4 regions of the Ensifer sp. VA4 genome follow, and region 4 is predicted to be linked to each of the others. Evidence: predicted binding sites of a transcription regulator. Region 4 holds the regulator's gene; each other region holds the start of a gene.
The links. The regulator PhoB, encoded in region 4, activates phosphate uptake and scavenging genes when phosphate is short. The targets are predictions, from matches to a motif close to TGTCATNNANCTGTCAT.
Positions count from the first base shown of each region.

Region 1: AC0C6X_RS08590 (alkaline phosphatase D family protein) is a predicted target of PhoB. The motif match lies at 1,485-1,501, and genes of this name have one in related genera.
Region 2: AC0C6X_RS11970 (LTA synthase family protein) is a predicted target of PhoB. The motif match lies at 6,443-6,459, and genes of this name have one in related genera.
Region 3: AC0C6X_RS11175 (PhoX family protein) is a predicted target of PhoB. The motif match lies at 2,184-2,200, and genes of this name have one in related genera.

Region 1 covers NZ_JBVQPO010000004.1:290,649-298,651, reverse strand. Annotated here, with positions in the region: gene AC0C6X_RS08590 (alkaline phosphatase D family protein) at 1-1,419, opposite strand, end outside; gene AC0C6X_RS08585 (amidase) at 1,680-2,990, shown strand; gene AC0C6X_RS08580 (hypothetical protein) at 3,190-3,351, opposite strand; gene AC0C6X_RS08575 (hypothetical protein) at 3,756-4,265, shown strand; gene AC0C6X_RS08570 (PspA/IM30 family protein) at 4,427-5,560, shown strand; gene AC0C6X_RS08565 (OB-fold-containig protein) at 5,566-6,195, shown strand; gene AC0C6X_RS08560 (flotillin family protein) at 6,229-7,905, shown strand.
Region 2 covers NZ_JBVQPO010000006.1:105,026-113,028, forward strand. Annotated here, with positions in the region: gene AC0C6X_RS11945 (GFA family protein) at 1-250, shown strand, start outside; gene AC0C6X_RS11950 (hypothetical protein) at 255-1,172, opposite strand; gene AC0C6X_RS11955 (TadG family pilus assembly protein) at 1,367-3,106, opposite strand; gene AC0C6X_RS11960 (TadE/TadG family type IV pilus assembly protein) at 3,108-3,530, opposite strand; gene AC0C6X_RS11965 (DUF1003 domain-containing protein) at 3,824-4,372, opposite strand; gene AC0C6X_RS11970 (LTA synthase family protein) at 4,489-6,420, opposite strand; gene AC0C6X_RS11975 (NAD+ synthase) at 6,688-8,003, shown strand, end outside.
Region 3 covers NZ_JBVQPO010000005.1:366,797-374,799, forward strand. Annotated here, with positions in the region: gene AC0C6X_RS11170 (DUF2339 domain-containing protein) at 1-1,980, opposite strand, end outside; gene AC0C6X_RS11175 (PhoX family protein) at 2,276-4,288, shown strand; gene AC0C6X_RS11180 (PaaI family thioesterase) at 4,410-4,919, opposite strand; gene recO (DNA repair protein RecO) at 4,947-5,693, opposite strand; gene AC0C6X_RS11190 (L,D-transpeptidase) at 5,909-6,652, shown strand; partial or broken gene AC0C6X_RS11195 (transcriptional regulator) at 6,656-6,766, shown strand; gene AC0C6X_RS11200 (NAD-dependent epimerase) at 6,837-7,880, shown strand; gene rkpK (UDP-glucose 6-dehydrogenase) at 7,950-8,003, shown strand, end outside.
Region 4 covers NZ_JBVQPO010000001.1:623,195-631,197, reverse strand. Annotated here, with positions in the region: gene pstB (phosphate ABC transporter ATP-binding protein PstB) at 1-182, shown strand, start outside; gene phoU (phosphate signaling complex protein PhoU) at 233-946, shown strand; gene phoB (phosphate regulon transcriptional regulator PhoB) at 1,147-1,830, shown strand; gene AC0C6X_RS02940 (GcrA family cell cycle regulator) at 1,896-2,417, opposite strand; gene AC0C6X_RS02935 (aspartate aminotransferase family protein) at 2,839-4,038, shown strand; gene argF (ornithine carbamoyltransferase) at 4,143-5,060, shown strand; gene AC0C6X_RS02925 (Hsp33 family molecular chaperone) at 5,346-6,344, shown strand; gene apaG (Co2+/Mg2+ efflux protein ApaG) at 6,454-6,846, opposite strand; gene AC0C6X_RS02915 (O-succinylhomoserine sulfhydrylase) at 7,073-8,003, opposite strand, start outside.

The sequences.
Region 1 (8,003 bases), on a different contig from region 4:
GTCGATGCCGCCGCCGGACGCCTTGATGAAGCGGACCTCCGGCCCGAAGGTCATGTCGAGTTCCTTCGGCCCATAGGTGCCGGAATGAAGCGGCCCCGACACGAACTCCCAGAAGGGCGTGAAGTCCTTGAAGGCAGCGCGTTCGGGATCGTAGCGATGCGCGGCGGTGTAGTGCACGTCCGCCGTCAGCCAGACGAGGTTGTTGATGCCATTGTCGCGGATGAAGGTGAGGAGATCGGCGAATTCGCGCTCACGTCCCTGAGGCGCACCATTGTCGCCATTGGCGATCGCGTCCGAACCGCGCCTGTTGGCATAATCGTCCCAGACGACGAGTCCAACAGGCATGTCGCAGGCGATCACCTTCCAGACCGCGCGCGAGGCGGCAAGTTCGCGCTTCAGCCAGTCCGCCTGCCGCCAGCCGAACAGCGCGCCGCCGCCCTCGCCCTGGTTGGCGCCGCGATAGGACCTGAGATCGACGAAGAACACGTCGAGCAGCGGCCCGTAACCGACCTTGCGGAAGATGCGTCCGGGCTGCGTCGCCGGCGTGCGGATCGGCGTCATTTCGTTGAACGCCCGCGCCGCCCGCTCGGCATAGACGGCGACATCCTTTTCCGGATAGCGCGGATCGTCGCGAAGATCGGTCGAGGCCGACCAGTTGTTCAGGACCTCATGGTCATCCCACTGATAGAAGGTGGGGCAGACGGCATTCAGCTGCCGGACATGCTCGTCGAGCAGGTTGTATTTCCATTGGCCGCGATATTCTTCCAGCGTGCGCGCCACGTCGCGCTTCTCATGCGTGACCACCCGGTTCTTCCAGACGCCGCCATCGCGAAGCGGGACCTCGTCGGGGATGGGATTGTCGGCATAGATCGTATCGCCGGAATGAATGAAGAAATCCGGCTCGTGCAGCCGCATGGTCGAATAAGTCTTCATACCGATATCGTCGATGCCCCAGCCCTGGCCCGCGGTATCGCCGGACCAGACAAACCGGACCGAGCGCTTGCGCAAAGGGGCGGTGCGAAACTGGCCGACCACCGGCTCGGAGACACGATTGACATCATAAAGATCGGTGGCGGTGAAACGGTAGAAGATATCCTGGTCCGGCAGCAGCCCGTCGAGCGAACACTTGACCGCGCAATCGGTTTGGGGCGTCGCCGTGAGATCGGCAAGCCGAACCGAATTGGCGAAGCTCTCGGTCGTCGAATATTCGACCGACACGCGCGACGGTCGATCCACTCGTGTCCAGATCATGCCGGAGGATGTATCGACATCGCCCGATTGCACGCCGTGAATGAACTCCGGTCGGCCGTAGCCTCTGGCATAGAAGGGTGTTGCAAGGCCGGATGAGGCGACGAACCCCGCGGCACCGGCGGAAAGCAGGAAAGAACGCCGGGAAAGCGTCTTGAGGATATCGGCCAAACAGACCTCCGATTCGGCAGCGCGACCGCGCGTGCCGGACCTTTGGTCATGCCGATGTCAGCGACGTAACAGCCGCATGAAACTATTTGAACGATTTGGCGACAGTTCGGTGAAGGTCGAGACCATCTCATCGGCATCGCAGCAATGGCTTTCGCCGCCAATGCTGCTATCAAAGAAGAACGCCTGACCGCACTGCGAATCCGGGCAACGATCCCGCCTCACGCCGCCGCGCCGCGACACCAAATCGACAGGTCATCATCGTGTCTCACTTCGCCAACGCTCCCGCCCGCGACCGCCTGGAACAGATCCTGAGCCGGCTCAACGATCGCCGGCGCGAAGAAAAAGCCTTCGTACGCCTCTGTGCGGAAAATGCCCGCGCGGAAGCCGATGCCTCCGACCGACGCCGACGGGACGGCGCGAGCCTTGGTCCGCTCGACGGCAAGATCGTTTCGATCAAGGACCTGTTCGACATTGCGGGCGAACCGACGCTTGCCGGCTCCATCATCCGCCGCAATGCGGTCCCGGCCGAGAAAGATGCCCTCGTCGTCCAGCGACTGCGCGCTGCCGGTGCCGTGATCATCGGCAAGACCCACATGACCGAGTTCGCCTTCACCGCGGTCGGCCTCAATCCGCACTACCCGGTGCCCGGCAACGCCACCAACGAGAGCCTCATCCCCGGCGGCTCATCTTCCGGCGCCGGGGTTTCGGCTGCCGAAGGCACCTGCGACATCGCCATCGGTTCCGACACCGGCGGCTCCATACGCATCCCTGCGGCACTGAACGGCATCGTCGGCTTCAAGCCGACCGCCAGCCGCATCCCGCTCGCCGGCGCCTTTCCGCTGTCGCCCGTCCTCGATTCGCTCGGGCCGCTTGCGCGAACGGTTGCCGATTGCGCGATGGCTGACGCCGTGATCGCCGGCGAGCAACCGAAACCGCCCGTCGCCCGCCCGATTGCAGGGCTTCGCATCGGCCTTCCCCGGGGAAGGCTGCTCGAAGACCTCTCGCCCGAAATCGCCGATGCTTTCTCGGCAAGCCTCGACCGGTTGGCCAAGGCCGGCGCCGAAATCGTCGACTTCACGCTAGAGGACCTGATCGAGAAGCTCGGCGAAGCAACCAGGATCGGCTCGATCGCCGGCATGGAGGCAAGCCGCATCCATGCCGGCTGGCTGAATGACGCCGCGGCCCCCGTCGACGACAGGGTCAAGCTCCCGCTTCGGCGCCGTCTCACCGTACCCGATGCGGCCATCGCCGCCTTGCTGGAAACGCGGCGCGGGCTCGCCGCCGCAATGGACGAGCGGCTTTCGCCCTACGATCTCATCGCGCTGCCGACGACGCCGATCGCCGCCGTGCCGATCGCAAGCGTCGAAGCGGACCGGGCGGAATACAACCGCGTGGAGGATCTGTTGCTGCGCAATTGCCAGATCGCCAACCAGTTCGACCTGAACGCCATCACGCTGCCGATGCCGGGCCTCTTGCGCCCGGCCGGCATGATGCTGGTGGGGCAGAATGGAACGGATGCGGCCGTGCTGACGGCCGCGCTTTCGGTGGAGGCGCTGCTGCGGAATAACTGACGTGGCAGGCGATCGCTATGCAACGGCGCCCCGGCCTGTGAGCAGCCTGGCTTGGCCGGTGGCCTGAGCCAGCGCATCCGTTAGCAAGGGGGGCTTACCCAAGCGGACCCCTACAACCCCTTATCCGCTGTGGTCAATGCGAGCCCACCGAAGCACGCCTACGCCGCTTGGCGCTGACGCTTCCGGATGCGTCACCGCTTCAGTGCATCGTCTCGCCGGAGATCTCGTCGCGCAGAATTCGGAACGCGTCTTCAAGCGCGGCAACCAGGGCATCGGTGAGTTCGTCGCCGTCGTTGTTGGCGAGATAGAGGGCGACCATCGAATCGGATGGGTCGCGGTAATGTTCGATATCCTTTGACATATCATTGTCCTTCATTCGCCGTGTCACATCCCGGCCATTGAGGTGACGATAGGCGAAGGGACTTGCGTAAAGCTGGATGCATGACGTCAAGGCGTCGAGCGAACATACCGATCGGATATCGCGCCGCAGCACCGCTTCGATCCCGGTTCTATCGGCAATGGTCCGCAAAGGACAGAGGATAGTGGGCTATTTCGCTCGCGCCGGGCGATCGACCACGCTAGAGCATGTCGCGCAGAAGCGCGGAGCGCGGCGGAGGCTTGGACGAGATCAGCTCGGCTCAGGCACGCTGCTTGATCCGCGCCGCTGCGCCAGAAACGCGAAAGCGCCCCTTCGCCTTATTTACACGGCTGCGGAGACGGGACGTTTCCGCTGAAACGGCCTGGACGAACGACGCGGGAATGAGCATGTCGAAGAAAACCAAGCGCGACGAAACCGGTGACATGCAGCGCCTGAAGCTCGATTTCCCTGAGATCCATGCGGACCTGCTCTCCGGCCGCATCCCGTCGCTGCGCAAGGCGCTCGTCGCGGCCGGGCTCAAGGACGAGCGCACCCGTCTCGACAAGCTCAAGAATTCCTGGACCAAGGCAAGCCCCGCCGAACGCGAGGCTTTCCTGAACTGGCTGAGCAGCAACGACGCCGTGAAACTGGCCACGACACCGGTTGAAATCGATCCGCCACGCGCAGCGCACCAGCCCTCCGCCATCGCCAGCGGCCGCTACCTGCTTCCCGAAGCGATCGCCGAAATCCGCACCGTCATGAACCGCCGCCGGATGCGCGCGAACGACATCATGGCCGAGATGGGTTTCGCAGGCGACGACATGTCCCTCACCCACGCCTTGTCCAAGGGCGCAAGCCTGCGGCTGTCGGTGATTGCGGCGCTGGAGATTTGGTTGCGGGACAACAAGGGGGATTGATTTCGCCGGGCGATTTTCGCGCTTCCGATGTCACCCGCCTCTGCTGGTTCCGTCCCGCTTTGCAAGCGCTGAAACCGTAGTCGCGTTCAACGTAAGAAAATTGCAACCTAAAACTGAGCTGATCCTTGAAAGCACAAAAGCGGTGCTTTATGTAATTGTTTATGGCTCAGAGCAACCACACGTCGATCTTGTGTTACGATCTCGCGCCTGACGAGGAGGCCAGGCACGCTCTGGAGGAAACCTTCGTTGCTTACGCCAACATGCTGGCAATGCTCAATGAACTCGCTGGTCAAAAGGCGGGGGCCAATCTCGTAACGCTGCACGAGCTTGCTTACGAAACAGTCCGGGAGCGCACGGGGCTTCCGGCGCGGATGGTCACGCTGGGCCTGCGCGATTTCGCGGCGAACCGGGGACAGGTGGCCAGCGCCGACAGGCTGCCTCTGGACGACAAGCTTTTTACGCTCAAGGGCCCGTCGGACCTGACCGTTGCCACCGTGCGCGGTCGCGTCGCGATCCCATACGATGTCGCCGGCTATTCGCCCGGCACCTTGAATATCTTCGCCGCCCAGCTCGCTGCACAAAACGGCGGCTACCAGATCCACATCGGCGTCACCACGCATTCCGACCGAACGGAGAAGAAAACGATGACGAATGAAGGCATCCTCTCCCGCATGGGCCGCTTGATCGCAGGCCTCGCCAATGCCGCCATCGACAAGGCGGAAGGCAGCAACAAGATCGTGATCGTCGAACAGGCGCTCCGCGAAATCGACGCGGCCGCCGAAGAGGCTCGGGTCGATATCGGCCAGGCGCGCGCCGAGGAATATCGCATCCTCAGCCGCCGCGACGAAATCGGCGCCGATCTCGAGAAACTGGACGAAAAAATCCGGACCGCGATCTCCGCCGCCCGCGAGGACCTTGCCAAGGCCGGTGTCGCGCGCCAGATCGATCTGGAATCGCAACTTGCCGCGCTGGACAAGGCTCTGGCCGGCGCCCGCACCGATCTCGAAGAGGGCCAGCAGGCGCTGCAGGCGGTGCTTGCCACCCGCCGCGAAGCCGAAGCGCGGCTTGCCGATCTCAAGCGCAGCATCGCCCAGTTCCCCGAGAGCAAAGCGCCCGGCCTGGCAAAAGCGAGCCCCGTGGAAGGTGCCGCCCGTGCCGCCGCCGCCGTCTCCCGCGCAACGGGCGTTCCGGGCGGAGAACACAGCAACAGTGCCGTACTGGACGAGCTCGACCGCCTGCATCGCGACAGGGCCATCGAGGCGCGCTTGGCTGAGTTCAAGGCAAAGCAGCACTGACGCCCATGCAGTTCTTCCTCGCTCCAGAATCCCTGCCATTCGCGATTGCAGCGGTGATGCTGACCGCCTTCACCGGCATAGAGATCCTCTGCCTGCTGCTCGGTTTTTCGCTGGGCGAGGCGATCGACAAGGCCTGGCTGGACGACCACAACGCGCTGGGCGGCCTGATGTCCTGGTTCAATGTCGGTGGCGTGCCGCTGCTTGTTCTGCTGATGCTTTTCCTCGGCCTCTTCGCTATGACCGGTTTTGTCATTCAGGCGGTGGCAGGAGCCTTGTGGGTGCCGTTGCCGGCGCTTGCAGCAGCCCTGCCGGCGCTTGCGCTCTCGTTCCCCGCCGTCCGCACGTCGAGCCGGTGGGTGGCGAAGATCGTCCCGCGTGACGAAAGCTATGTCGTCGATCTCGGCGATTTCGTCGGCCGCAGCGGCGAAGTCACGGTCGGTCCGCTGGACCAGGGCCTGCCGGGACGCATCCGCCTGAAGGATCGCCACGGCAACTGGCATGTGCTGCGCGCACGGGCCGCCCGTAACGAGCAACCGATCGCCATCGGCGCACAGGTCCTCGTCGTCGATCGCGTTTCCGACATTTTCATTGCGATATCCGCGCCGTCAGACCTTTTGACGCCGCCCAATCCTTAATTCTCCCCGATCCTTCATCCTCACGGAGCAACCATGTTTTACGAACTCTTGGTGCCGGCCGGCATCGGCATTGTCCTGATCCTCGGCATCGGCTTTGTTCTTGCATCGCTCTATACCCGCTCGAGCCGCGACGAAGCCTATGTGCGCACCGGCCTCGGCGGCCAGAAGGTGGTCCTCGACGGAGGCTCCATCGTGCTTCCGATCTTCCACTCGATCGCCCGCGTCAACCTGAAGACGCTTCGCCTCGAGGTTCGCCGCGGCGAGGGCGACGCGCTGATCACCAAGGATCGTATGCGCGTGGATATCGGCGCGGAATTCTATGTCCGCGTGAAGCCCGATGCCTCCTCGATCGCGCTTGCGGCCCAGACGCTTGGCGACCGCACCAATGATGCGGAGCAGTTGCGCGTGCTGATCGAGGCGAAGTTCGTCGACGGTCTGCGCTCCGTCGCCGCCACCATGAGCCTCGACGCGCTGCAGGAACAGCGCATGGATTTCGTCAAGGCGGTGCAGGAGGCGGTCGGTGCCGACCTGCAATCGAACGGTCTCGAACTCGAATCCGTTTCGCTCACCCGTCTCGACCAGACGGATATCAAGCATTTCAATGCCAACAACTTCTTCGACGCCCATGGTCTTGCGGCGCTGACCCGCATCACCGAGGGCCGCAAGAAAGAGCGCAACGAGATCGTGCGCGACACCGAAGTCGCCATCGCTCAGAAAGACCTGGAAGCCCGTCAGCAATCGCTGACCATCGAGCGCACCAAGCGCGAGGCGGAACTGAACCAGGAACGCGACATCGCCAACAAATCGGCCGCCACGCGCGCCGAAACCGCGCAGCAGGAACAGGCGGCCAAGCGCGCCGAGGAAGAGGCCCGCATCGCCGCCGAACAGGCGATCGCTGAACGCGAAGCGCTCGCCAAGCAAGCGCGTGAAAGCGCCAACATCGATGCCACCCGCGCCGTGCAGCAGCGCGACACGGAAGCCAAGCGCGACCTGCAGATCGTTTCCCAGGAAAGCGCCATTGCCGTCGCCAACAAGAGCCGAGAGGAATCGGAAGCCAAGGCCAAGGCTGAAACCGCCCGTGCGCTGGCGATTGCCGCGGAAGAAAAGGTAGAAACCGCAAAGGCCGTGGAAATCGCCGAACGTGAACGCCAGATCGCCGTCATCGACGCGCGCAAGAATGCCGAAACTGAAGCAACGGCCGTGACCGTCGGCGCCGAAGCCGAAAAGCAGGCGGCCCTCGACCAGGCCGATGCGATCAAGACGCTTGCCACCGCCGAGGCCGACGCCGCGATCATCAAGGCCAAGGGCGTGCTCGAAACCGGCAAGGCCGCAGCGGAAAGCGAAGCGCTGCTCAACGAAGCCCGCAACAAGCTGAGTTCTGCGATCATCGAGTTCGAAATCCTGCGCGAACGCATCCGCATCATTCCCGAAGCGCTGGCCGAGGCGGTCAAGCCGATCGAGAAGATCTCCGACATCCGCATCTTCGACACCGGCGGCCTGCTGGGACGCGGAGCCAGCGGCGAAGGCACCACCAACGGAATCGGACTCGGCGACGGCCTGGCGGGTCAATTGCTCGCCTACCAGGCCAATAAACCGGTGCTCGATCAACTCTTGAAGGAAGCCGGCTTCAACGGCGAAAACGCCATTTCGTCGCTCCTCGGCGACCTGCAGGCCGCTCCAACGCCCGCGGAGAAATCACCGAAGAAGTGATGCAGGACGGATCCGATCCTTGGCCTTGCGAGGGGCCGGGGATCAAACGTCGTGCAAGACCGCCCCCCCAAAGTGGGGCTGCCCCGTGACATCATACT
Region 2 (8,003 bases), on a different contig from region 4:
CCTCGAGGTGGAGGGGGCGGAGAACCTCACCTGGTACCGGGCGAGCGAGACCGCCAGTCGCGGCTTCTGCCGCCATTGCGGATCGGCCCTGTTTTGGAAGGCGGATGAGCTCGACTATACTTCGATCCTGGCCGGTGCCTTCGAGAAGCCGACCGAGCTGAAGGGCGGCTATCACATTTTCTGCGAAGACCAGGGCGACTTCTACCAAATTAGCGACGACTTGCCGAAATATGCGGCCGGGCGCGGTTGAGCGTTCACTCCGGTGTATGCTTCGCCCGCCGAACCGCCTGTTCGAAGCCGTTGGCAAGGCCGGCCAATTTGACCGACTGCCACTGACAATATTCGTCGATCAGGCGTTCGCTGAGCCAAAAATGCCCGCGCTGGCGCTCATCGGCGCGACCGATGAGGCCCGTATCCTGGGCGCGCGTGAAGATGCGCCTGATATGCGTGTTCGAAATCATGTAGTGCGTGGCGAGCTCCGAGAGGCTCGCTTCGAGCCAGACCTTGCCATCGACGGGATCGAGACTTGCCGGCCGCGACATGAGATCGTCCAGCAGCAGGCCGCCGCACTCGGTCCAGACGAAGGCGGCCACGGCTTCCGGTGGCTCGCTCCAACGCTGGTCGGCGAGCAGCAGGCGAGTGGCGATCGGCTGGGCGCGCTCGAAGATGGTCCGATCCGCCTCGACGCGCTGGACGCGGCCCTTGCCGTCGAACCGATCGAGCGTGCCCATCTGGCTCATGAACCAGCGCAGCATTGCTCCTTCGCTGATTTCTGTCGGCTCCAAGGGCCGCACCTTCTTTCTGGCCCGGCCGCCATCGACGTCACGAAGCAGCTTGTAGGTCAGCAACTCGGCGATGAAGGCGGCAGCGGTATTGCGGCTGGCGCCGCCCATTTCGTGCATGAACTTCAGGAGCCGCGCGGTCGTGATGCCGGTCTCCGGATTGGTCGGATCGCGCTCGAGGTGCAGCGTGTAGACGGCCTGGCTCAGCGTCCATTTTTGGTGGGAGGCGACGAGGCGGCCGACCCGCGGGAAGAGGTCAAACACCGACATCAGATCGCGACCGCTCGCCTGAAGGATCGCCCGGAAGTTCGGATGATTGCGAAAATCTTCTGCGGTGAAGGCAAGGGCACCAGCTTGCGCGAGCCCCTCATGCTCTGCCACGACACGCATTTGCTGCGCTCACCCCCATGCTTGCGCGGCGCGCCGGATGCTTGAATTTCAAGTTTCCCGGTCGCCAACCGCCACTCAGCCTTACCCCTTATAGTAGGGGTAGCTTGCGCATAACGTGTGAACAACCGATTTTGTTCAAACGGGGCACCTGACGTTCAGCCGTCAGACGCCCCGTTTCGATCGCTGGATCTCGATCACTGCACCAGCACGGGCGGCTGGCACTTGACGCCGGTGACGCGCACATCGGCTTCGCCGACCCGGACGCCGACCAACAGAAGCAGGTTGTAGAGCAGGTCGTCCACCGGCTTGGTGACGGAACCCAATGTCTGGGCCAGTGCCTGCTGGACGACCGTCGGGCTGCCGAGCGTCAGGAACAGAACCTGGATGTTGAGGTCGAGATTGTTGAGCAGCGTCTGGGTCGTGGAGGTGAGAATATCCTTCGTGGAGACGCTCTTGATCGAGCGAGCGGCAATCTCGGACGGGCTGAAGCTCAGACGCGAGGCCTTCAGGTTTTGTGCCTCGACATGAGCGAGCGCATCGATCTTGACGACGAGGGCATCGACGAGGCGGGCCCTTTGCACGCGGGCATCGGACGAAAAGTTCGACAGCACCGTCGGATCGACGTCGCCGATGGCGATCTCGGCAATGCCCGGGACCGCATCCACGCTGACCGCTGCGTTTTCCGGGGTGCCGCCGTAGCAGCGAATGTCGGCAAGCTTCGCCTCGGCATAGGCGAGTTCGACGTAGATCGGCAGTCTGATGCGAATGCCGGCGAGGGCCGCCAGGCCATCGACGTTGACTTCGACGGCGAGGCGGGTTTGTGCGGTGCGGACGGCCGCGCCCGGCGTTCCAAGGCGATGGCTTGGCGTTTCGACCGGCGGTTCGCCGATTGCGAGCTTGACCTTGGCAGAAGCGATGCCGGGAAGCCCGGTCACGGCGTTGAGCGCGATCTGGTTCTCGCCATTGGCGATCGCTGCCGCCGCGGAGACGATCTGCAGTGCGCTGACTTTCATCGCCCAGTCGGAACCGGCATCGATCTGCAGGCTCTTCTTGGGATCGAGGTTGAGGATCTGCGCCAGCGTCACGGTCTTCTTGTTGTTTGCGGTCGAAAGCTCGATGCTCTTCAGTGCCGCCGTCACGGTTCCCGACAGACCCTGGACGAGCCGCATCGAGGAGAGCAGCTGCGGCATGGTCAGATCGGCCTTCAGCACGTCCTCATAGGAGGCCGCGGTCAGGTTGAGCTTTGTCGCGACGATCTTCAGGAACGGCTGGACGTCGATGTCGGCATCGATCAGCGCCTCGTAATCCATGACCTTGAGGGAGATGGTCGTGCCGAGCATCTGGCCGAGGATCGAATTCAGCAGTCCGTCGTTCAGGCTGGCGAGGCGCGAGCCGACGGAGAAGGCGGCAATCTTGGAGCTCGCGGCGGTGCCGATGACGCTGAGATCCGGCGGCGCGCTGAACAAGGAGGCAAGGAAGATTTCCCCCTTCTTTTCCAGCAGGACCTGCACGGCATCGGTTGGCGTCGCGTCCTTGACGAAACGCTGCCCGGCGTCGACCGATGGGTCGGGGACGTAGCGGCCGCGTGTCAGCGTCGCGACGCCATCCACCTTGCCCGAGCCGACATCGCTCAGCGGCAGCACCTTGCCGTCGACCGTCATCAGCCCGCTCGGCGTTGCCACGGCATAGTTGAGACCATTGTTGGAGAAATGATTGAGCACGGCCTTCTCGGCCAACGAGATGTTGGCCGCCGCCGCGATCGCGGCGAGGTCGACCGTCGACTGCATCTCGCGCTTCTGCACGGTCAGATAACCGTAGTCGATGCCGAGCCCCATGGAGGCGACGACCAACGGCATGACCAACGCGGCGGAGATGCCGATGTTTGCGTCCCGCGATCGGAGCAGCCCGCGCAGTCGCGTTGATTTCCACGACATGTCAGACCCCTCCGACACGAATGGTTGCAAAGCGCTCGATCTCGCTGCTCGGCATCGCGAATGTGAAAAGATTGAAAATCGGCAGGTCTGCGGCGTCGTATTTGATCCGAACGGTGAACTGGTTGGTGTTGTTGGCGTCGTCCTTGACGGTGACGACCATGCGAGAGGACTTGATGAAGGCCTGATCCATGGTCGTGCGCTGGATATAGTCGGTCGCGAGGCGCTCGCGTTCACTTTCCGATAGCCCAGCGATGGCTGTGCGCGCGGCATCGGCGGCGATCTGCTGTATGGAATGGGCTGTGCTGAGATAGATGCCGTAGGCGATCAAAGTCAGCACGCAAAGGAAGAAGAGCGGCGCTATGATTGCAAATTCGATTGCAGCGGCGCCGTCTCGGCCGCCTAAAAGGCGCTTGAAGTTGGACATTGCAGCATCTCCGCGTACCCACGTTGCTGTATTCTTTTCGAATGTCCCTGCATCCGTACGATGCCCCTCAAACGTTAATTTTTTCATACTCTGATAAGTTGTTGAATCCGCGACGATTTCGCAAAAATGTTGCAAAAAATATATTTTGAGTTGAATTAGTGTTTATGAAAATTGGCGCGTTTTACCGGCCCGAAGCAGCCGGACGGCCGATGGGCGGATGGCAACGAAACTGATCCGCGGGGCCTGCGTTTCGCCTCGCGCCGGGGGCGGATCCAGGGTGTCGTGGTTCGCGCTCAGTCCCGGCCGGGTGCTGAACGGTATTGTTCGAGCTGCCGGTTGAGGGTTGCGAGGTCAGCGCGCAGCTCCGAAATCTCGCGTAGCAACACGTCGTCGACCTTGTGGTGCAGAGCAATCAGTTCGACTTCCGATTTCAGATTGACCTCGTAGTCCTTGGACGCGGCGAAGCGGTCGCGTTCGGCCTGGCGGTTCTGCGACATCATGATGACCGGCGCCTGCAGCGCGGCAAGCATGGAAAGCACCAGGTTGAGGAAGATATAGGGGTAGGGGTCGAACGCACCGGTGATGAGCAGCACGGAGTTCACCAGGACCCAGCAGACGAGAAAGCCGCAGAAACCGATGATGAAGCTCCACGAGCCGCCGACGCGGGCGATGCTGTCGGCAAGCCTGTCGCCGAAGGAAAGCCCGGCCGTAAAGGCGGCATGTGAATCGGTGGCAACGGTGCGCCGATCGCGGGCGTGCGCAAGAATGCGACGTTCGATTTCGCCAAGCTCGTTCAGCGGCTTGCCGAAAAGCTGTTTTGATAGGTCGTTGAAATGCGGCATGGCGATCTCCGGTGTTGGCCGGAAGCAATCTAGAGCGCAGATGCCGCAAGGAAAATCAGGCGGGGCCGGAAAATACAGAGAGCCGGACCGGATGCAGCCGGTCCGGCCCTCACGGATCAGTGGGTTTCAGCCGCGCTTGCGAAGAGTTCGGCGTGAGACTTGAAGAACCGGTCGGTCGAGAAACGTTTACCGAACATCATGTCGTGCTGCAGGAAGCGATAGTCGCGCAGCAAAGCGGGCACCTTCGGCTGGCGCGACCACTCGGCGACTTCCTTGCCGTTCTTGCGGATCAGCATGTAGCGGTCGACGACGCGGAACTGGTCGTGAACCTTGCCGAGGAACCCGGTGTAGTAGGGGTGCTCGTAGCCGGATTGCTTGAGGATCGTGTAGGAGAGGAGGGCCGGGCTGATCGTGCCGACGTTCTTCTTCGGGCCTGTCTTGTTCGACCAGACGACCAGCGGCGTTTCATGCTGCGCCTTCATCTGGTCCTTCGAACCCTTCCGCTCCGCGGTGACGCCCTTCATGAAGCCGGTATTGGTATAGACGGTGTTCAGCGGCGGCAGGTGGTCGCCGAAGAGCACGATGATCGTTTCGCGATCGCGCTTCTTCGCCCAGTCCATCAGCTTCTTCAGGCTGTCGTCGGCTTCCTTGATCCCTTGCGAATAGGTGGCGAGCACCTGGCGGTCGCCTTCCGGCAGGTTGCCTTCGATCTTGATGGTGTTCTTCGCGTAGCGGTTCGCCTCATAGGGACCATGGCCCTGGAGCGTGACGGCGAAAAAGAAGAACGGGTCGTCCATCGCATCGGCCTGGCGGATGATCTCGTTGGTCAGTGACTCGTCCGAGGCGAAGATGCCGCGCTTCTGCATCGGCGGCATGTTCTCCTCCGACCTGAACGTGTCGAAGCCGAAGGCCTTGTAGACGGCGGTGCGGTTCCAGAACCAGCTCTGGAAGGGATGGATGGCGCGCGAGACGTAGCCTTCCCCACGGAAGAAGGTGGCAAGCGACGGGATCGGGTTGCGGATGTACTGCTGGTACGGAATGCTGCCATAGGGCAGGAAGGCGTTGGAGAAGCCGGTCAGCGCCTCGAACTCGACATTGGCGGTCATGCCGCCGAATTCCGGCGAGAAGACGTTGCCCGACTGCATCTCGCGGATCGTCGGCATCGGATCGGGCGAGAGCTTGACGTTCGGCAGGCGGGTCGGATCCCAGAAGGACTCGCTCATCAGCACGATGACGTCGGGCTTGCCGCGGTGCGAGGTGCCGGCCGGAAGCGGCTTCACCGGAATGCGATCGATGGCATCGGCCATGTAGCCGGCGGGCGCGCTGACATTGGCCATCGGCAGATTGATGGCGAAAGCGAGTGCGAAGCCGTTGTGCTTATAGTTCTCGGTCTGGTCCCACATGATGGGGAGGACCTTCAGGCGGTCACGGATCCAGGAGAACTGGTTGTAATCCATGATGTTCCAGAAGGCGACGAGCAGCGGCAGCGCAAAGGCGAGCCGAGCCACGCGCTCGCGCGTCGTCAGCTTGGGGAAGTTCCGCCAGGCAAAACGCAGCAAGAGGGCGATCGCGATGACCCCAGCGACGAGGCCGACGGCGATGCCGACGGCGGTCCAGGGCCGATCCTTCACCAGAACAGGCATCAATTCCATGATCTGGCGGCCGAACAGGAAATCTGTCGGATAGAGCGGGTCGGACAGGAAGACCTGCTTCTGCTGGCAGATGACGGCCGGTATGACGGCAAGCGGCGCCATCACCACGGCCGACTTGTGCTCGCGGCCGAAAATGCCGTCGATGGCGAGCAGGATGAGGAAGAAGGCGCCGACCGTGGTCAATGCCGGGCGCATGGGGTCGAGGAAATAGGCGACCGTATCGGTCATCGACTGACGCACGACCAGTTCGACGACGAACACGAGAGCAGCTGCGACGAAAAGGGAGAACAATGCGCTGCGGGTGCCCGCGAGCGTCTTGGCGTGCCGCGCGGTGAAGCCGGGTCTATCGACATAGACGCGCGAGCCTCTCGCGACAGCGGAATCGATACTAGCCAATATATTCTCCAATTCACAAATGTGTCGTGTAACTGTCATACGCTCGTCATTTTGAACAGGGGATGAATGGTTTCTTAACGGGAGTTGGGAACAGCTTTCCGCCGCGTGACGGCGCTGCAACTGCCCTGGATAAGAACCGGGAAAGACAGAATTTTTCGGATTTTTTCGTCTAGCGGCGATTGCCTGTGGGTATTTTCCCGCGGATTGCGCTAAAGAACACTGCGAAAGCCAGATGCAATCGCTCAGAAGAGACCGACAGGCCCGCTCATGACCGCTCACAAGACCGCCCCCTCGCTCCTCCGCATCGCAGTCGCCCAGCTCAATCCGACCGTGGGTGACGTCGCCGGAAACCTGGCCAAGGCACGTGAGGCACGCGCCGATGCGGCGCGCCAGGGCGCCGATCTCCTGCTTTTGACGGAGTTGTTCATCTCCGGCTATCCGCCGGAAGATCTGGTGTTGAAGCCGGCCTTCCTGAAGGCCTGCTACCAGGCGGTCGAAAAGCTGGCGACCGAGACGGTCGACGGCGGCCCGGGCGTCATCATCGGCTTCCCGCGGCAGGCCAAGACCGGACGGCACAATTCGGTGGCAGTGCTCGACGACGGCAAGATCATCGCGGTCCGCGACAAGGTCGATCTGCCGAACTATGGCGAGTTCGATGAAAAGCGCGTCTTCGACCAGGGCGAGATGCCGGGGCCGGTGAATTTCCGCGGCGTGCGCATCGGTATTCCGATCTGCGAGGACATCTGGGGCGATCTCGGCGTTTGCGAGACGCTGGCCGAAAGCGGCGCGGAAATCCTGCTGTCGCCAAACGGCTCGCCCTACTATCGCGGCAAGGTGGACGTGCGGCATCAGGTGGTGCTGAAGCAGGTCATCGAGACCGGCCTGCCGATGATCTATGCCAACCAGCTCGGCGGCCAGGACGAACTGGTGTTCGACGGCGCGAGCTTCGCCTTCAATTCCGACAAGTCGCTGGCCTTGCAGATGAGCCAGTTCGAAGACGCCATCAGCATCGTCGAGTGGAAGAAGGGCGAAAACGGCTGGCACTGCGACAGCGGGCTGAAGTCGCGCCTGCCGGAGCGGGAGGAGGCGGACTACCGTGCCTGCATGCTCGGCTTCCGTGACTACGTCAACAAGAACGGCTTCAAGAATGTCGTGCTCGGTCTTTCCGGCGGCATCGATTCGGCGATCTGCGCCGCGCTGGCGGTCGATGCGCTCGGCGAGGAGCGCGTGCGCACCGTCATGCTGCCCTATCGCTACACCTCGCAGGAATCGCTGAAGGACGCCAAGGAATGCGCCGCCGCGCTCGGCTGCCGCTACGACATCGTACCGATCTCAGAACCGGTCGAAGGCTTCCTCAGCGCACTCTCCGACATGTTCGAGGGAACCGAATCCGGCATTACCGAGGAGAACCTCCAGAGCCGTACGCGCGGCACGATCCTGATGGCGATCTCCAACAAGTTCGGCTCGATGGTGGTGACGACGGGCAACAAGTCGGAAATGTCGGTCGGCTATGCCACGCTCTATGGCGACATGAATGGCGGCTTCAATCCGATCAAGGACCTCTACAAGATGCAGGTCTACGC
Region 3 (8,003 bases), on a different contig from region 4:
CGAACCGGCGAGGAGCGCGGCGGGAATGCCGTAGCCGGGCAACAGCGCATTGAAGACGGGCGTGGTGCCGAGATTGCCAGCACCGACGATCGTCGGCTCCCAGGCGATGCGTCCGAGAACGACGACGGCCGCCGCGCCGGTCATCCAGGGCAGCATCGGCCAGGTGCGGATGCGCGTCGCGAGCGCATAGGCCGTACCGAGCACGGCAATCGCAAGCGTCGTGACCAATCCGTCCGTCCAGGCATGAAGCGCAAGAACGAAGAATGCGAACGAACCGGCGACCAGCAGGCCAGCCGCCGTGTCGCGTGCCTCGGTCCCGCCGTCATGTCGGTAAAGCCAGTCCGCCAGCGCGAGCAGCACGGCGCCGAGGACGAGCGAGAACAGGCCGTGCGGCAGGTCGAAGGCATAGTTACCGGTCATCAGGAATGACATGACCGTCAGCGCGATCGGAACGCCCGCGGCAATGCCGGCCCAGAGGGTCGAATATTGCGGATGCGTGACGAGGCGGCGCGACAGCACGAAGCCACCGAGCACCACGAACAGCGCCGCAAGCAGCATCGCGGTGATCATGGCGGTCCGCCCGGGCAGCACGACCGTCGGGAGAGCATCGGCCAGCGAGGGATCGAGATAGGCGAGCACGCCGCTCAGCGCCGTCAGGCTCCAGACGCCGGCGACTGCGCCGACCGCAGAAAGCACGGCGGGATAGACCGCCGTCGTCCGCCACGCTCCGAGCGCTGCCAGCGCAGCAATGACCACGGCAAATTCCGTCACAGGATATTTGACCGCGGTCACCGCCGGGCTGATGAGAAGGAGCGCCAGAACCGTGGCGGCGATGGCCGCGGAAATGGAAATTGCCGCATGCGGCGGGATAAACAGCCGCTCCCACGGTCCGGCAACGGCGCCGCGTCGCGCCACTCCGTCAGGCACCTCGGCCGCAGGCGCTGCTTCCGTGGCCCCCGGCCAGATAAGACAGGTGCCCGCGATCATCACCAGCAGCGCAAAAGCGACCGGCAGCGGTTCGAATGGCGAAACCGCACTGATATAGGCGAGCCCCCAAAGCCCGATGCCCGCATTGGCCAAAGTTGGCACTACGGTCCAGGTCCGCAGCCGCGAGGCTAAGAGGGTCGCCACCCAGACGACTGACAGGAAACCGAAGAGCACCCAGGGGCGCGGCTCGTCGCTGGAGACGAGTGCCGGCGTTGCGAGCGAGGCAAGCAGACCGAGGCCGGCGAGCGCCTGTCCATGCAGCAGCGACAGACCGACGGTCGCCAGCGAGATCGCGGCCAAGAGAACGAATGCTGAGCCCGCGCCGATATAGCCGTAGATGTCGTAGGCGGCATAGGCGACGCCGAAGAGGGTGACGGCACCGGCAGCCGTCAGGATGCCGGGGATCATCGCGTTCTGGAACTCATTGGCGATGACAGGCACGGCGCGCCTGCGAATGACCTCCCCCGCGGCCACCAGCAGGAGGCCGAACAGGGCGGCAAGCGTGAGGCGAACCGCCGGGCTCAGGAGGCCGGCATCGATCGAATATTTGACCATGAAGACGCCGCCGAGCGCCAGCGCGATGCCGCCGACCCAGACGGCCCAACGCGCACCGAGACGGCTTTCCAGGCTTTCGGCTTTACGGGGCGCGGCCATGACCGGCTGCGGCGCTTCCGTGCCGGCGGCGATCGTCCCGTCGCCCTCGATGCCTTCCGCCGCTTTCTCGGCGTCGCCAAGGATCCGCTCACCCTCGTGCACACTTGCCGGCAGGCCGACGGCGGCAACCGTCTCCGTTTCCGTCGGCAATTCGGGCGCAGCGGCAAACTCTTCGCTCGTGCCTTCGGCTTCAACGCCATCGCGCGACGAGGCCTTCAGGCTTGCGACCTCCGCCCTCAAGGTGGCGAGTTCACGCTCCAGCCGCTCGGCCGTCCTGCGACCGCCGACCAAAGCAGCAAGCGCCAGGATAACGGCAAAAAGATCAAAGAGTTCGAACATGGTTTCCCCTGACAGTCGCACATGCAAACCGCGCGCAACCATACAAACTTTTGCGCGCTCGCCAAATGTCTACAGCGCCGCGCGTCCCGCCCGACGCGCAAAGATCGCTGTAGCACCTGAATTGCCGCATGTTTCCTTAAATCGAAGACGGTTTAAGGAAACATGCCGTAGACGGGGCGAGTGCTGTAATCTCTTCACGGAAATGTCGCAGAACTGTCATCGAGCAACTGATACAGGCGGATGAGCACCGCCGTCGCACGCGGTGGTTTCCATCGTTCAACCAGGAGACCCGATCATGGACAAGCATCTCGGCCAGACGGAAGAGACCGAATTCAAGACGCTGACGGAACGCAGGGAAGAGCTGGAAGACATCGGCCACAACTGTTCCACCAATCCGACGATGGGCGACATCATCCATCGCCGCTTCTCGCGCCGCTCGTTTATCGGCGGCTCGCTTGCCGTTGCCGCGATTTCGACGACCGTCAGCCCGCTCGCTCTCCTGACCGCCGAAGAAGCGCGCGCCGAAGAAGGTTCGCGTTTCGACTTCACCGAGATCGAAGCCGGCGTTGATGAAAAGCACCATGTCGCCAAAGGCTACGATGCCGATATCCTGCTGCGCTGGGGCGACAAGATCTTCGCCGACAGCCCGGAGTTCGACCCGAAGAACCAGACGGCCGCCGCCCAGGAAAAACTGTTCGGCTACAACAACGACTATGTCGGCTTCATCCCGCTCGACGGCAGCGCCGACCACGGTCTCCTGGTCGTCAACCACGAGTACACCAATGCCGAGTTGATGTTCCCGGCGTTCGCCAGCGTCGTGAAGGAAAAGGTGACGAAGGACGGCAAGGAAGTCGAGGAAGAGAAGGTCATTCTCGGCGAATATACCAAGGAACTGGTCGACATCGAGATGGCCGCCCATGGCGGCACGATCATCGAGATCCGCAAGGTCGACGGCAAATGGCAGCCGGTTCTCGACGGCAAGCACAACCGCCGCATCACCGTCAACACCGAGATGCAGATCACCGGCCCCGCCGCCGGTCATGACCGCCTGAAGACGCAGTCCGATCCGACGGGCAGACAAGTCTTCGGCACGATCAACAACTGCGCCGGCGGCGTCACCGCCTGGGGCACCTACATGATGGCCGAAGAAAACTTCAACGGCTATTTCGGCGGCGAGATTGCCGAGGATCATCCCGAATACAAGCAACTCAAGCGCCTGGGCGCCCCGGGCGGCCAGTATGAATGGGCCTCCTTCTATGACCGGTTCGACGTCTCCAAGGAGCCGAACGAAGCCAATCGTTTCGGCTGGATCGTCGAGGTCGACGCGCTGGACCCGACTTCGGTGCCGAAGAAGCGCACCGCACTCGGCCGCTTCAAGCATGAAGGCTGCGAATCGATCGTCAACAAGGATGGCCGCGTCGTGCTCTATTCCGGCGACGACGAGCGTTTCGACTATGTCTACAAGTTCGTGACCAAGGGCACGTTCAACCCTGATGATCGTGCCGCCAACATGGATCTCTTCGACGAAGGCACGCTCTATGTCGCCAAGTTCGATGAAGACGGCACCGTCACCTGGATGCCGCTGGTCCACGGCGAGGGCCCGCTGACCGAAGCCAACGGCTTCGCCTCCCAGGCCGACGTGCTGATCAACACCCGTCTTGCCTCCGATGCACTCGGCGCCACCAAGATGGACCGTCCGGAAGACGTGCAGCCGAACCCGAAGACGGGCAAGGTCTACGTGATGCTGACCAACAATACCAAGCGCAAGGCCGAAGAAGTCGACGCCGCCAACCCGCGCGCCAAGAACGCTTTCGGCCATATCGTCGAGATCACCGAGACCGACGGCGACTTCGCTTCGCTGAAGAGCCGCTGGGACGTGCTGCTGAAGTGCGGCGATCCAAGTGTTGCCGAGGTCGGCGCTTCGTTCTCGACCGCCACCACCAAGAACGGCTGGTTCGGCATGCCCGACAATTGCGCCATCGACGCCGACGGCCGCCTCTGGGTGGCGACCGACGGCAACAACCAGAAGGAAACCGGCCGCACCGACGGCATCTGGGCGATCGACACGGACGGCGCCGCCCGCGGCACGTCGAAGCTCTTCTTCCGCGTGCCGGTTGGTGCCGAAATGTGTGGTCCCTGCTTCAACCCGACGTCGGATAGCTTCTTCCTCTCGGTCCAGCATCCGGGCGACGCCGGCCTTGCCACCTACGAGACGCCGGCAACCCGCTGGCCCGACTTTAAGGATGACATGCCGGTTCGCCCGGCAGTCGTCGCCGTGACCAAGCAGGGTGGCGGCCGCATCGGCTGATCAGGACTGCGGATCGCAAACGAACGCCGCGCAGCTCTGCGCGGCGTTCTTGTTTCCGGAGTTGTTTTTGGCGACGCAATTCCGGACGGAAAACCGCTTCGCACTTTTCCTGGAATTGCTTTTAACGCCGCAGATTGTCGATCGGGAAGATCGCGCAGGTTTCAGTACCATGGGCCAGCAGCTTGCCGTTGCCGTCGCGAAGCCAGGCTTCCGATGTCGCGATCGTCCGGCCGCGATGCACGATGCGCCCCTCGCAGAAGACCTCCCCCATTCCGGGGAGCAACGGCCGGACGAGGTTCACCTTGAACTCGACGGTCGTATAGGCTTCACCCGGTTTAACCGTGGTGAAGACAGCGCAGCCGAGCGCGGAGTCCATGATCGTCGCCGTCCAACCGCCATGAACCGTGCCGAGCGGGTTGAGATGTTCCTCGGTCGGCAATCCCTTGAAGACCACCCGGCCCTCCTCGACCTCGGTCAGGCCGAACTTCAGCGTCGCCGACATCGGCGGAGCCGGCAGATCGCCGCTCAAGAGGTCCTGCATCGCCTTGAGGCCCCCGTCGCGGGCAACACGATCGAGGGGCAGCACGCCGATTCCAGATACGGGCATGCCGGGGTAAAGCTCCTGGAACATCTAATACTCCTGGGTCAGGCTGCTCAGTCAGGCGGCCGAAGGATGGGATTTCAGCGCCTTGAGCGCCGCATGGACGAAGCCGTCGCGCGCGGAAGATACGTCGAGACCGCGCGGCTCATAGACATGGCGGTTGAGGAAGAAGGCGGTCAGGCGGAAGGCGGCGGCAAGGCTGTCGTGATCCGCCGCCCGGCGCGTTTGCGCGGAAAGGAACTCCGGCAGCGCCAACATCCGGTCGGCATAGCGTTCCCCCGCCGCCCGGCAGACCGCCCTGCCCGATTTCGGCGAGACATAGACCAGTTCGGTGCGCGCACCGGTCGCGACACATTCCGTCAGATCGAGCCCGAATCCGAGGTCGTTGAGAACCGCAAGCTCGAAGCGCACGAACAATTCTCCGGCATCGGCCGGATCGGCGAGATGATCGACGATGACGGTCAGCGCCTCGTAGAGATGCGGATGCGGGTCACGCTCCGGGAGGAGCCGCAGCAGCGCACCGAGAGCCTGGATGCCATAGACCGAGGTCGCCGTCTCCATCAGCCGGGCGGCACGCAGTTCCACCGGTTCGATGCGGAATTCGCCCATGTGCTCGTCAAGCCGGGCGCGCCAGGTCACTTCCACCGAATTGCCCGGCTGCAGCACCGGCTGCATGATGCGCGAGCGGCCGGAGCGCACCATGCCGAGATGCCGGCCGTGGGCGGCGCTCATAACCTCCACGATGGCCGAGCTTTCGCCGTGCCGCCGTATCCCGAGAATAATGGCCTGATCGCTCCATTGCATGGATATGGCATACACCCGCGGTCGAAAGCGGATCAAGCTATGTTGCGAGGACAAGCGCGACGCGGCCGAGTGTCGCCTTTCGGTCACACTCATTGGTTGCCTCATTTGCGACATGCTGTCGCCGCCCGGACGCCGTCTTTGACATTAGAACGGAAGAGCGGCAAAAGCCGTGCCTCCCGCCCAAAATGACAATCAGCAGGATCAAAATTTTCATTATGTGTGTGTCCCGGAACAGCGCCGGCCGCCTGGCGCAGCTCTTCGCCCTTCTTCTCGCCACCTCGACGCTCGCCAGTTGCGTCACCACGTCGGGGCCGGCCAAGCCGAAGGGACCGGATCCACACTATGTGGCGATGTACGGGCCGCTGCCCAACGAAAAGTTCCCGCTGGACGCGATCGATATCAGCATGGTCGACAAGCGATATCTGCGCCAGCAGGTCGCCTATCAGACGCATGAGCCGCCGGGCACGATCGTGATCGATACGCAGAACCGCTTCCTCTACCTCGTCCAGGATGGCGGCATGGCGATGCGCTACGGCATCGGTGTCGGCAAGGCCGGCCTGGAATTCGCGGGCGAGGCGCGCATTGCGCGCAAGGCCGAATGGCCGCGCTGGACGCCGACGCAGGACATGGTGGCGCGCGAGCCCGAGCGCTACGGCCCGCTTGCCGGCGGGATGGAGCCGGGTGTGCGCAACCCGCTTGGACCGCGCGCGCTTTATCTCTTCCAGGGCAACCGCGACACGCTGTTCCGCATCCACGGCACGACCGAGGCCTGGTCGATCGGCAAGGCCGTGTCGAGCGGCTGCATCCGTCTCTTCAACCCCGATATCATCGATCTCTACAGCCGCGTGCCGCTCGACTCGCGTGTCGTGGTACTGCAGGCCGAACCGCCGATGACGGAGCCGGCCGCCGGCGTGCCCATGGCGAGCGCTGCCAATGGCGGCCTGCCCCCGGCCTATTGATAGAACGCCTTGCCGATCCAAGCCATCCACGAGCGCCGGATCAGCCAATATGCGGGACACGCGATGTCGGTCCTCTCCGCGCTGCAACAGGGGCTGGACCGACCATCGGAGTGATGGTTTCGACTTTCCATTGCGCGGCTTTCTTCGTAAGAACGCCCTGACAACACAATCTGGGGACATGGTCGTGCGCTACCTCATCACCGGCACCGCGGGCTTCATCGGTTTTCATCTCGCCAAGCGATTGATCGACGAAGGACATTTCGTGGTCGGCTTCGACGGCATGACGCCCTATTACGATGTCACGCTGAAGCAGCGCCGGCATGCAATCCTGTCCCGATCGAACGGCTTCAAGGCCGTCGTCGGCATGCTCGAAGACCGCGCGGCGCTGAACCATGCGGCGGAGATTGCCGAGCCCGAGGTCATCATCCACCTCGCGGCCCAGGCCGGCGTGCGCTACAGCCTCGAAAATCCCAAGGCCTATGTCGATTCCAACCTCTTCGGTTCGTGGAACATCCTGGAACTGGCGCGCGAACTCGGCCCGAAGCACCTGATGCTCGCCTCGACGTCGTCGATCTACGGCGCCAACGAGAAGATCCCGTTTGCGGAAACCGATCGCGCCGATGAGCCGATGACGCTCTATGCCGCCACGAAGAAATCGATGGAGCTGATGGCGCACAGCTATGCCCATCTCTACAAGGTTCCGACCACGGCCTTCCGCTTCTTCACCGTCTATGGTCCCTGGGGCCGGCCCGACATGGCGCTGTTCAAGTTCGTCGACGCCATTCACAAGGGACAGCCGATCGACATCTACGGCGAAGGCCGCATGAGCCGCGACTTCACCTACATCGACGACCTCGTCGAAGGCATTCTCCGGCTCTCGCAAGTGGCGCCGGCGGAAGAAAACCGCGTGCCGTCCGAGAGGGCCGAGGACACGCTGTCGCGCCAGGGGCCGTTCCGGGTCGTCAATGTCGGCGGCGGCCAGCCGGTCGAGCTGATGACCTTCGTCGAGACGGTCGAGAAGGCGGTCGGCAAACCGGCGCTGCGCAACATGCTGCCGATGCAGCAGGGCGACGTGCCGCGCACCTATGCCTCTCCCGATCTGCTCGAGGCATTGACCGATTTCAAACCCTCGATCCCGGTGGAAGAAGGCGTGGCGCGCTTTGCCGCCTGGTATGAGGAATACTACAATGTCGACGGCAAAGCCGGATCCTCGGCCTCGCAGGCATAAGCACGTGCGAACCGGCAGGGTTTGCGCGTTCACCGACAAGAGCTCGCCAGACAACGAAGGAAAGAGCCTATGAAAATCACGATGATCGGCGCCGGCTATGTGGGCCTCGTTTCCGGTGTGTGT
Region 4 (8,003 bases):
AACTGCGCACGAACTTCACGATCGTCATCGTGACCCACTCGATGCAGCAGGCCGCCCGCGTTTCGCAGCGCACCGCCATGTTCCACCTCGGCAATCTCGTCGAGGAGAACGACACCGACAAGATGTTCACCAACCCGGATGACCAGCGCACCCAGGATTACATCATGGGCCGCTTCGGCTGAGGCCAATGACGGCTGCAACAGTAACTGGAAAGCGCCCGCAAGGATCGACGATCATGTCCATGCATATCATGTCCGCCTATGACGAAGAACTGAAATACCTGACGCGCCGCATCTCGGAAATGGGCGGTCTCGCCGAGCAGATGGTCGCTGAATCCGTTCGCGCCCTGGTCAATTCCGACCTGGCTCTGGCGCAGAAGGTGATCTCGGACGACACCATTCTCGACGATGCCGAGCGCCAGATCGGCGAAAAGGCGATCGTCACGATCGCCAAGCGCCAGCCGGTCGCCGCCGACCTTCGCGAGATCATGGGCTCGATCCGCATCGCCGCCGACCTCGAGCGTGTCGGCGATCTCGGCAAGAATACCGCCAAGCGCGTGATCGCGGTCGCCGGTTCCGGCATTCCGCGCAAGCTCGCCCGCGGTCTCGAGCACCTCGCCGAGCTCGCCCTGGTGCAGCTCAAGGAAGTGCTCGACGTTTATGCCTCGCGTTCGCCGGAAAAGGCCAACAGCATTCGCGAGCGGGACGAGGAGATCGATGCGATCTATACCTCGCTGTTCCGCGAGCTGCTGACCTACATGATGGAAGATCCGCGCAACATCACGCCCTGCACGCATCTTCTGTTCTGCGCCAAGAACATCGAGCGCATCGGCGACCACGCGACCAACATCGCCGAGACGATCTATTACATGGCGACGGGTGCCCAGCCGGAAGGCGAGCGCCCGAAGGATGACAATACGTCGACGTTGGGCTCGGTCAACGACTGAGCGTTAGACGCGCCGTTCGCAATGCATGCCCCGTGAATATCATCTGGTCGCGGCTCCGGTCGCGGCCCCGAATGCCTGTATCTGAAGCATGCGGCTTTCGCACCGCCTTTGAAAATGGCGGAACTGCTCCAGTTTAGAGTGTCTGAGCACCGGTCCGGCCATTGAGCCGCACGGCGCTCGCGGTAAGGAGACGTTACCTGATGTTGCCAAAAATCGCCGTGGTCGAAGACGAAGAGGCGCTGAGCGTCCTGTTGCGTTACAATCTGGAAGCGGAAGGCTTCGACGTCGATACGATCCTCAGGGGGGACGAGGCGGAGATCCGGCTCCAGGAACGCCTGCCCGACCTTCTGATCCTCGACTGGATGCTGCCCGGCGTCTCCGGCATCGAGCTTTGCCGTCGGCTGCGCCAGCGGCCGGAGACGGAGCGGCTGCCGATCATCATGCTGACGGCGCGGGGCGAGGAAAGCGAGCGCGTCCGTGGTCTCGCGACCGGTGCCGACGACTATGTGGTCAAGCCCTTCTCGACGCCGGAGCTGATGGCTCGCGTCAAGGCGATGCTTCGCCGGGCGAAACCCGAAGTGCTCTCGACGCTGCTGCGCTGCGGCGACATCGAGCTCGACCGGGAAACCCATCGCGTCCATCGCCGCAGCCGCGAAGTTCGCCTGGGGCCGACGGAGTTCCGCCTGCTCGAGTTCCTGATGTCCTCTCCGGGCCGGGTCTTCTCACGCTCGCAATTGCTGGACGGCGTCTGGGGCCATGACATCTACGTCGACGAGCGGACCGTCGACGTGCATGTCGGCCGCCTGCGCAAGGCGTTGAATTTCTCGACCATGCCGGACGTCATCCGCACGGTCCGCGGCGCCGGCTACTCGCTCGAAAGCTGAGCGGGGCGAACAACAGGCAATAAAAAAGGGGCCGCTCAGCCCCTTTTTTGTTCCTGTGCGCAGCCTCAGCGCATCCGCCGACGCTCGGCCGACGGCTGGTAGGCAAGCCGTGCATGGAAGTTGCAATAGGGCGAGGACTCCGGCGAGTCATTGCCGCAGAAGTGGAATTCTTCCTTCAGCGGATCGCCGATCGGCCACTTGCAGGTGCGTTCGGTGAGCTGGGTCAGCTCGAGGCGGCGCGACATCGGCACGACCACATCGGTGCTGATGCTGAAGTCCTGCTCGGCCACGAGATCCACCTCGATCTCTTCCTTGAGGACGGTGGCGCCGGACGGACGGGCAACGGTGCGGGTCGAAACACGCGAGGCGTAGTTCGGGGCGCGCGGGGCCGAGGTCGGCCGCTTCGGGCGGGCCGCCGCAGTGGTGCTGCCGCCAGCCTTGGCGCGTCCGGGAAGGCTCAGGCGATGAACCTTGCCGATGACGGCGTTACGGCTGACGCCGCCGAGCTGCGCCGCGATCTGGCTTGCGCTCAGGCCCTCGGACCAAAGCTTCTTCAGTTTCTCCACCCGCTCGTCAGTCCAGTTCATCTCTGCACTCTCCGTTCTCAGCGTTGGGGATGGCAGAATCCCTCACCGCACCCCGGCTGAACCCCGAGGTTGCAAACGCGATAACTCTTTTGGTGACTAGGTCCGCCGCATGCGTCTAGTAATTGAATGTTAACGTACTGACCGCCGGACTCCGTGGCAAGAGTCCGGGGAATCGCGCCGAATCGAATTCGTAGTTTTCCCCAACTTGCTCGATCAGCGTTGCATTTTTGCAAGCCCTTCCGGACGATTTTTTCGTCGCAGGGAAACGGGTCTCGCCATCGCGCTGCAAGGCTTGGTTTTGTTGACATTGCGGTGCGAAATGGGAATAGTGCCTGCGCCGCCGAAAGGCGGCATTTTTGATTTTTATCGGGCCGCATGAAGCTGCGGGATCGATGCCGATTGGAGTGAAGGAGAGCCTCGCATGACTGCAACCACGCCGCTTTACGATACCTACATGCGCGCGCCGTTGCGTTTCGAGCGAGGAGAGGGCGTCTGGTTGATCGCCGAAGACGGCTCGCGCTACCTCGATTTCGCCGCCGGCGTTGCCGTGAACTCGCTCGGCCACGCGCATCCGCATCTCGTCGAGGCGCTGAAGGCGCAGGCCGAGAAGGTCTGGCACCTTTCCAACCTTTACGAGGTTCCGGGGCAGGAAAGCCTTGGGCGCCGCCTGGCCGCCGTCACTTTCGCCGATCGGGTTTTCTTCACCAATTCCGGTGCGGAAGCGCTGGAATGCGCGATCAAGACGGCGCGGCGCTACCACTTCGCCAACGGCCAGCCGGAGAAGTTTCACATCATCACCTTCGAGGGTGCCTTCCACGGCCGCACGATCGCGACGATCGCCGCCGGTGGCCAGCAGAAGTACATTGAAGGCTTCGGACCAAAGGCCCCTGGCTTCTACCAGGTTCCGTTCGGCGACATCGCGGCCGTCAAGAATGCGATCACAGAAGAGACCGCCGCGATCCTGATCGAGCCGATCCAGGGCGAGGGCGGCATTCGTCCGGCGACGAAGGAATTCCTGCAGGAACTGCGCGCGCTCTGCGACGAGTTCGGCCTGCTCCTGATCCTCGATGAGGTGCAGACCGGCGTCGGCCGCACCGGCAAGCTCTTTGCCCATGAATGGGCGGGTATCCGCCCGGATATCATGGCCGTTGCCAAGGGCATCGGCGGCGGCTTCCCGCTCGGCGCCTGCCTGGCGACGGAAGAGGCGGCCGCCGGCATGGTGGCGGGCACGCATGGCTCCACCTATGGCGGCAACCCGCTGGCGATGGCCGTCGGCAATGCCGTGCTCGACGTCATCCTCGCTGACGGCTTCCTCACCCATGTGCGCGATGTCGCGCTCGTCTTCCGCCAGGGACTTGCCTCGCTGAAAGACCGCTACCCGGACGTCATCGAGGACATCCGCGGCGACGGCCTGATGCTGGGCATCAAGGTGAAGGGTCCTTCAGCCGATCTCTTGAAGGAAATCCGCGCCGAGAAGCTCCTGGCCGTGCCGGCCGGCGACAATGTGCTGCGTCTGCTGCCGCCGCTGACGGTGACGGCGGAGGAAGCACGCGAAGGCCTCGCACGCATCGAGCGCGCTGCCGAAGCAGTGCGGAAGGCCGGCGGCAACGCCGCTGCTTGACGGATAGGACCGACGCCGACACAGGGTGTTAGAATGATCTTCGTGCGTTCACGCGGAATGCGTGGCGCACCAGGGATCGATTTTTCAGACAGGAACCGAGTACGATGCCAGGCACCAGACATTTTCTCGATCTTTCGGCCGTGACGGCCGCCGATCTCCGGACGATCATTGACGACGCCCGCGTCCGAAAGGCGGCGACCAAGGCCGGAACCGCGGAGAAGCCGCTCGCCGGCAAGATGCTGGCGATGATCTTCGAAAAGCCGTCCACCCGCACACGCGTGTCCTTCGATGTCGGCATGCGTCAGCTCGGCGGCGAAACTCTGTTCCTGTCGGGCACGGAGATGCAGCTCGGCCGCGCCGAAACCATCGGCGATACGGCCAAGGTCCTGTCGCGCTATGTCGACGCGATCATGATCCGCACCACTGACCACCGGCGGCTGCTGGAATTGGCGGAGCATGCGACGGTGCCCGTCATCAACGGCCTGACCGACGATACCCATCCCTGCCAGATCATGGCCGACATCATGACCTTTGAAGAGCACCGCGGACCGGTGAAGGGCAAGACGATCGCCTGGACCGGCGACGGCAACAACGTCCTGCATTCGCTGATCGAAGGCTCCGCCCGTTTCGGCTATCGCATGAACATGGCTGTGCCGCTGGGCTCCGAGCCGCAGGACAAGATCCTGAACTGGGCCCGCAACAACGGCGGCGAGGTCCTGCTGTGTCACGATGCCGAGCAGGCGGTCGCCAACGCCAATTGCGTCGTCACCGACACCTGGGTGTCGATGAACCAGGAGCATCGTGCCCGCGGCCACAACGTCTTCCAGCCTTTTCAGGTCAATGAAGCGCTGATGAAGCACGCGGCCTCCGATGCGCTGTTCATGCATTGCCTGCCGGCCCATCGCGGCGAGGAGGTGACCGACGAGGTGATCGACGGCCCGCAGTCGGTCGTCTTCGATGAGGCCGAAAACCGCCTGCATGCGCAGAAGTCGATCATCGCCTGGTGCATGGGGCTCGTCTAAGCCCCTTGCCGGCAGGTGCGCGCTGGCGCAGCGCTTCGGTGGCTGCTGCGGGAGCGCGCGCTATTGACATCGCCGCTGTGCGACACGATCTAGGCGGCATGTGGGGCGCTCCTGACAGCAGTGAAGCGCCGACTGCAACGGGGTTGTGCGCGGCGCGTTGGCGAACGGCACACCCCCGATGGACAATCCGTTCATCGCGGGATCAATTGAGACAGCGGGCACGTTGCGCCGGGGGGATAGGAATGTCCCGGGCGTAACGCAGTTGGCTGATGCAAGGAGCAAGACATGACTGACATGACACCAGGGCTTGGTGAATTCGACTTTGCCGGTGACGATCACGTCGTGCCTTTCCAGGTGGAAGGTCTCGATGTGCGCGGCCGCGCCGTGCAGCTCGGCCCGATGCTGGACGCAATTCTGGAGCGCCACAACTATCCGCTTCCGGTCGCGCGGCTCGTTGCCGAAACCGTTGTGTTGACGGTGCTTCTCGGCACCTCGCTTAAGTTCGAAGGCAAGCTGATCGTCCAGACGAAGGGGGACGGTCCGGTCGATCTAGTCGTCGCCGACTTCTCGACGCCGGACCGCGTGCGCGCCTATGCCCGCTACGATGCGGATGCGCTGGCCGCCGCCGAAAAGGATGGCCGCACCCTTCCGCATGAATTGCTCGGCAAGGGCGTGCTCGCCTTTACCATCGATCAGGGCGCTCATACCCAGCGCTACCAGGGCATCGTCGCACTTGACGGTGCCACGCTGGAAGAAATCGCCGGCGTCTACTTCCGCCAATCGGAGCAGATCCCGACCAAGGTCAGGCTCGGCGTCGCCGAGCTGCTCGATCGCGATGAGAACGGCAAGCCGCGCCATCGCTGGCGCGCCGGCGGCATGGTCGCGCAGTTCCTGCCGGAAGCGCCCGAGCGCATGCGCCAGCCTGATCTCTCCGGCGGCGACGGCGATAACGGCGAAAGCGTCGTCAAGGACGACGATCACTGGGCGGAAGCCAAGGTGATGGTCGAGACGATCGACACCGACGAGCTGACGGACCCGACGGTCGGAACCGAACGCTTGCTCTACCGGCTGTTCCACGAGCGCGGCGTGCGCGTCTATGAACCGCAGGCGGTTTATGACCGTTGCAGTTGCTCGCGCGAGAAGCTCCGTTCGGTGCTCGCCAATCTGGAAGCGGATGATCTCGAAAGCACCATCGAGGATGGTGTCGTAAAGGTCACCTGCGAATTCTGCTCGACGACCTACCGTTTCGAAGCAAGCGAAGTGCAGCCGCAGGAGCAGGCGTGACTCCGGACAAGCGCGTCGCGATCCTTCAGAATCGCCCCTTGCGCTTTAAGCCCTTGATATTTCGCATGTCGTTATCGCAGGATCGCTGCACGTTTTGGCGCGACATGCTTTAGTTCAGGGTACGCACGAGCCCGGGTGAATCGAGCGAGAAGGCGGGGATGGCCACGTTGAAGGTCTCTCCGCCTTCTGATTCCATGCTGTAGTGGCCGAACATCACGCCCGATGGCGTATCCAGCGGGCAGCCGGACGAATATTCGTAGGTATCGCCGGGATTGAGCAGCGGCTGCTCGCCGATCACGCCGGGACCGCTGACCTCATCGACCTGTCCGTTCTCGTCCGTGATATGCCAGTAGCGGGTCATCAGCCGCACGGCTGCGTCGGAATGGTTGGAAATGACGATGCGATAGCCCCAGACATAGCGGCCGTCATCAGGATCCGACTGCTCTTCGAGATAGTACGGCTCCACCGTAACTTCTATGTCGCGGGTCAAAGCGCGATACATGGGCAACACCTTGCTTCAGGTCTTTCAGGGTATTCTACAGCAAGATGGTTTCGTCAAGAATAACGGCAAGATTGTGCATAGCCATTCTGGGGCAATGGCTTGCGGCATCATGATCGGGTGTTTGAGCCCTCTCGTTCCCGCTGCCACGGCGTAACGCGGGGGGGGGCGCCGCGAGGGATCGACGGCCGCCGCCTGCTGCGACGGCCGTAGGTTTCGGTGGGGCGTCTCAGGCCTTGACGGCCTTCAGCGCGCGGGCGAAATCCTCGACAACGTCCTCGCTGTCTTCGATCCCGGCGGAGAAGCGCACCGTGCCGGCGGAAATGCCAAGTTCTTCGCGGGCCTCGTCGGTGAGGTTCTTGTGCGTCGTCGTTGCCGGATGGGTGATCAGGCTCTTGGAATCGCCGAGGTTGTTGGAGATGCGAACGATCTCGAGCGCATTCTGCAGCGCGAAGGCTGCCTCCTTGCCGCCCTTCAGTTCAAAGGCGACGAGGGTGGAGCCGCCAGTCATCTGCTTGGCAATGATGTCCGCCTGCGGGTGATCCTTGCGGCCGGGATAGATGACCTTGGCCACCTGCGGCTGCTCTGCCAGGAAGTCGGCGACGCGGCGTGCGGTTTCCGTCTGCTGGCGTACGCGCAGCGGCAGGGTCTCGATGCCCTTCAGCAGCGTCCAGGCATTGAACGGCGACATGGCCGGGCCGGTGTGGCGGAAGTAGTCGTGCAGGTTCTCGTCGATCCATTCCTTGTCGGAAAGCACGACGCCGCCGAGGCAGCGGCCCTGGCCGTCGATGTGCTTCGTTGCGGAGTAGACGACGATATGCGCGCCGAGTTCCAACGGTTTCTGGAAGAGCGGGGTCGCGAATACGTTGTCGACGACGACCTTGGCGCCGATCTGGTTGGCGAGCCTGGCGACGCCGGCGATGTCGATCACTTCGAGTGTCGGGTTGGTCGGGCTTTCGAGGAAGAAGACCTTGGTGTTCTTCTGGATCGCCTTTTCCCAGTTCGCCAGATCGCGGCCGTCGACCAGCGTGCATTCGATGCCGTATTTCGGCGCGAGCGTTTCGACGACCCAGCGGCAGGAGCCGAAGAGCGCGCGCGCGGCAACGATATGATCGCCGGCCTTCAACTGGCAGAGGATCGCCGCGGAAACGGCAGCCATG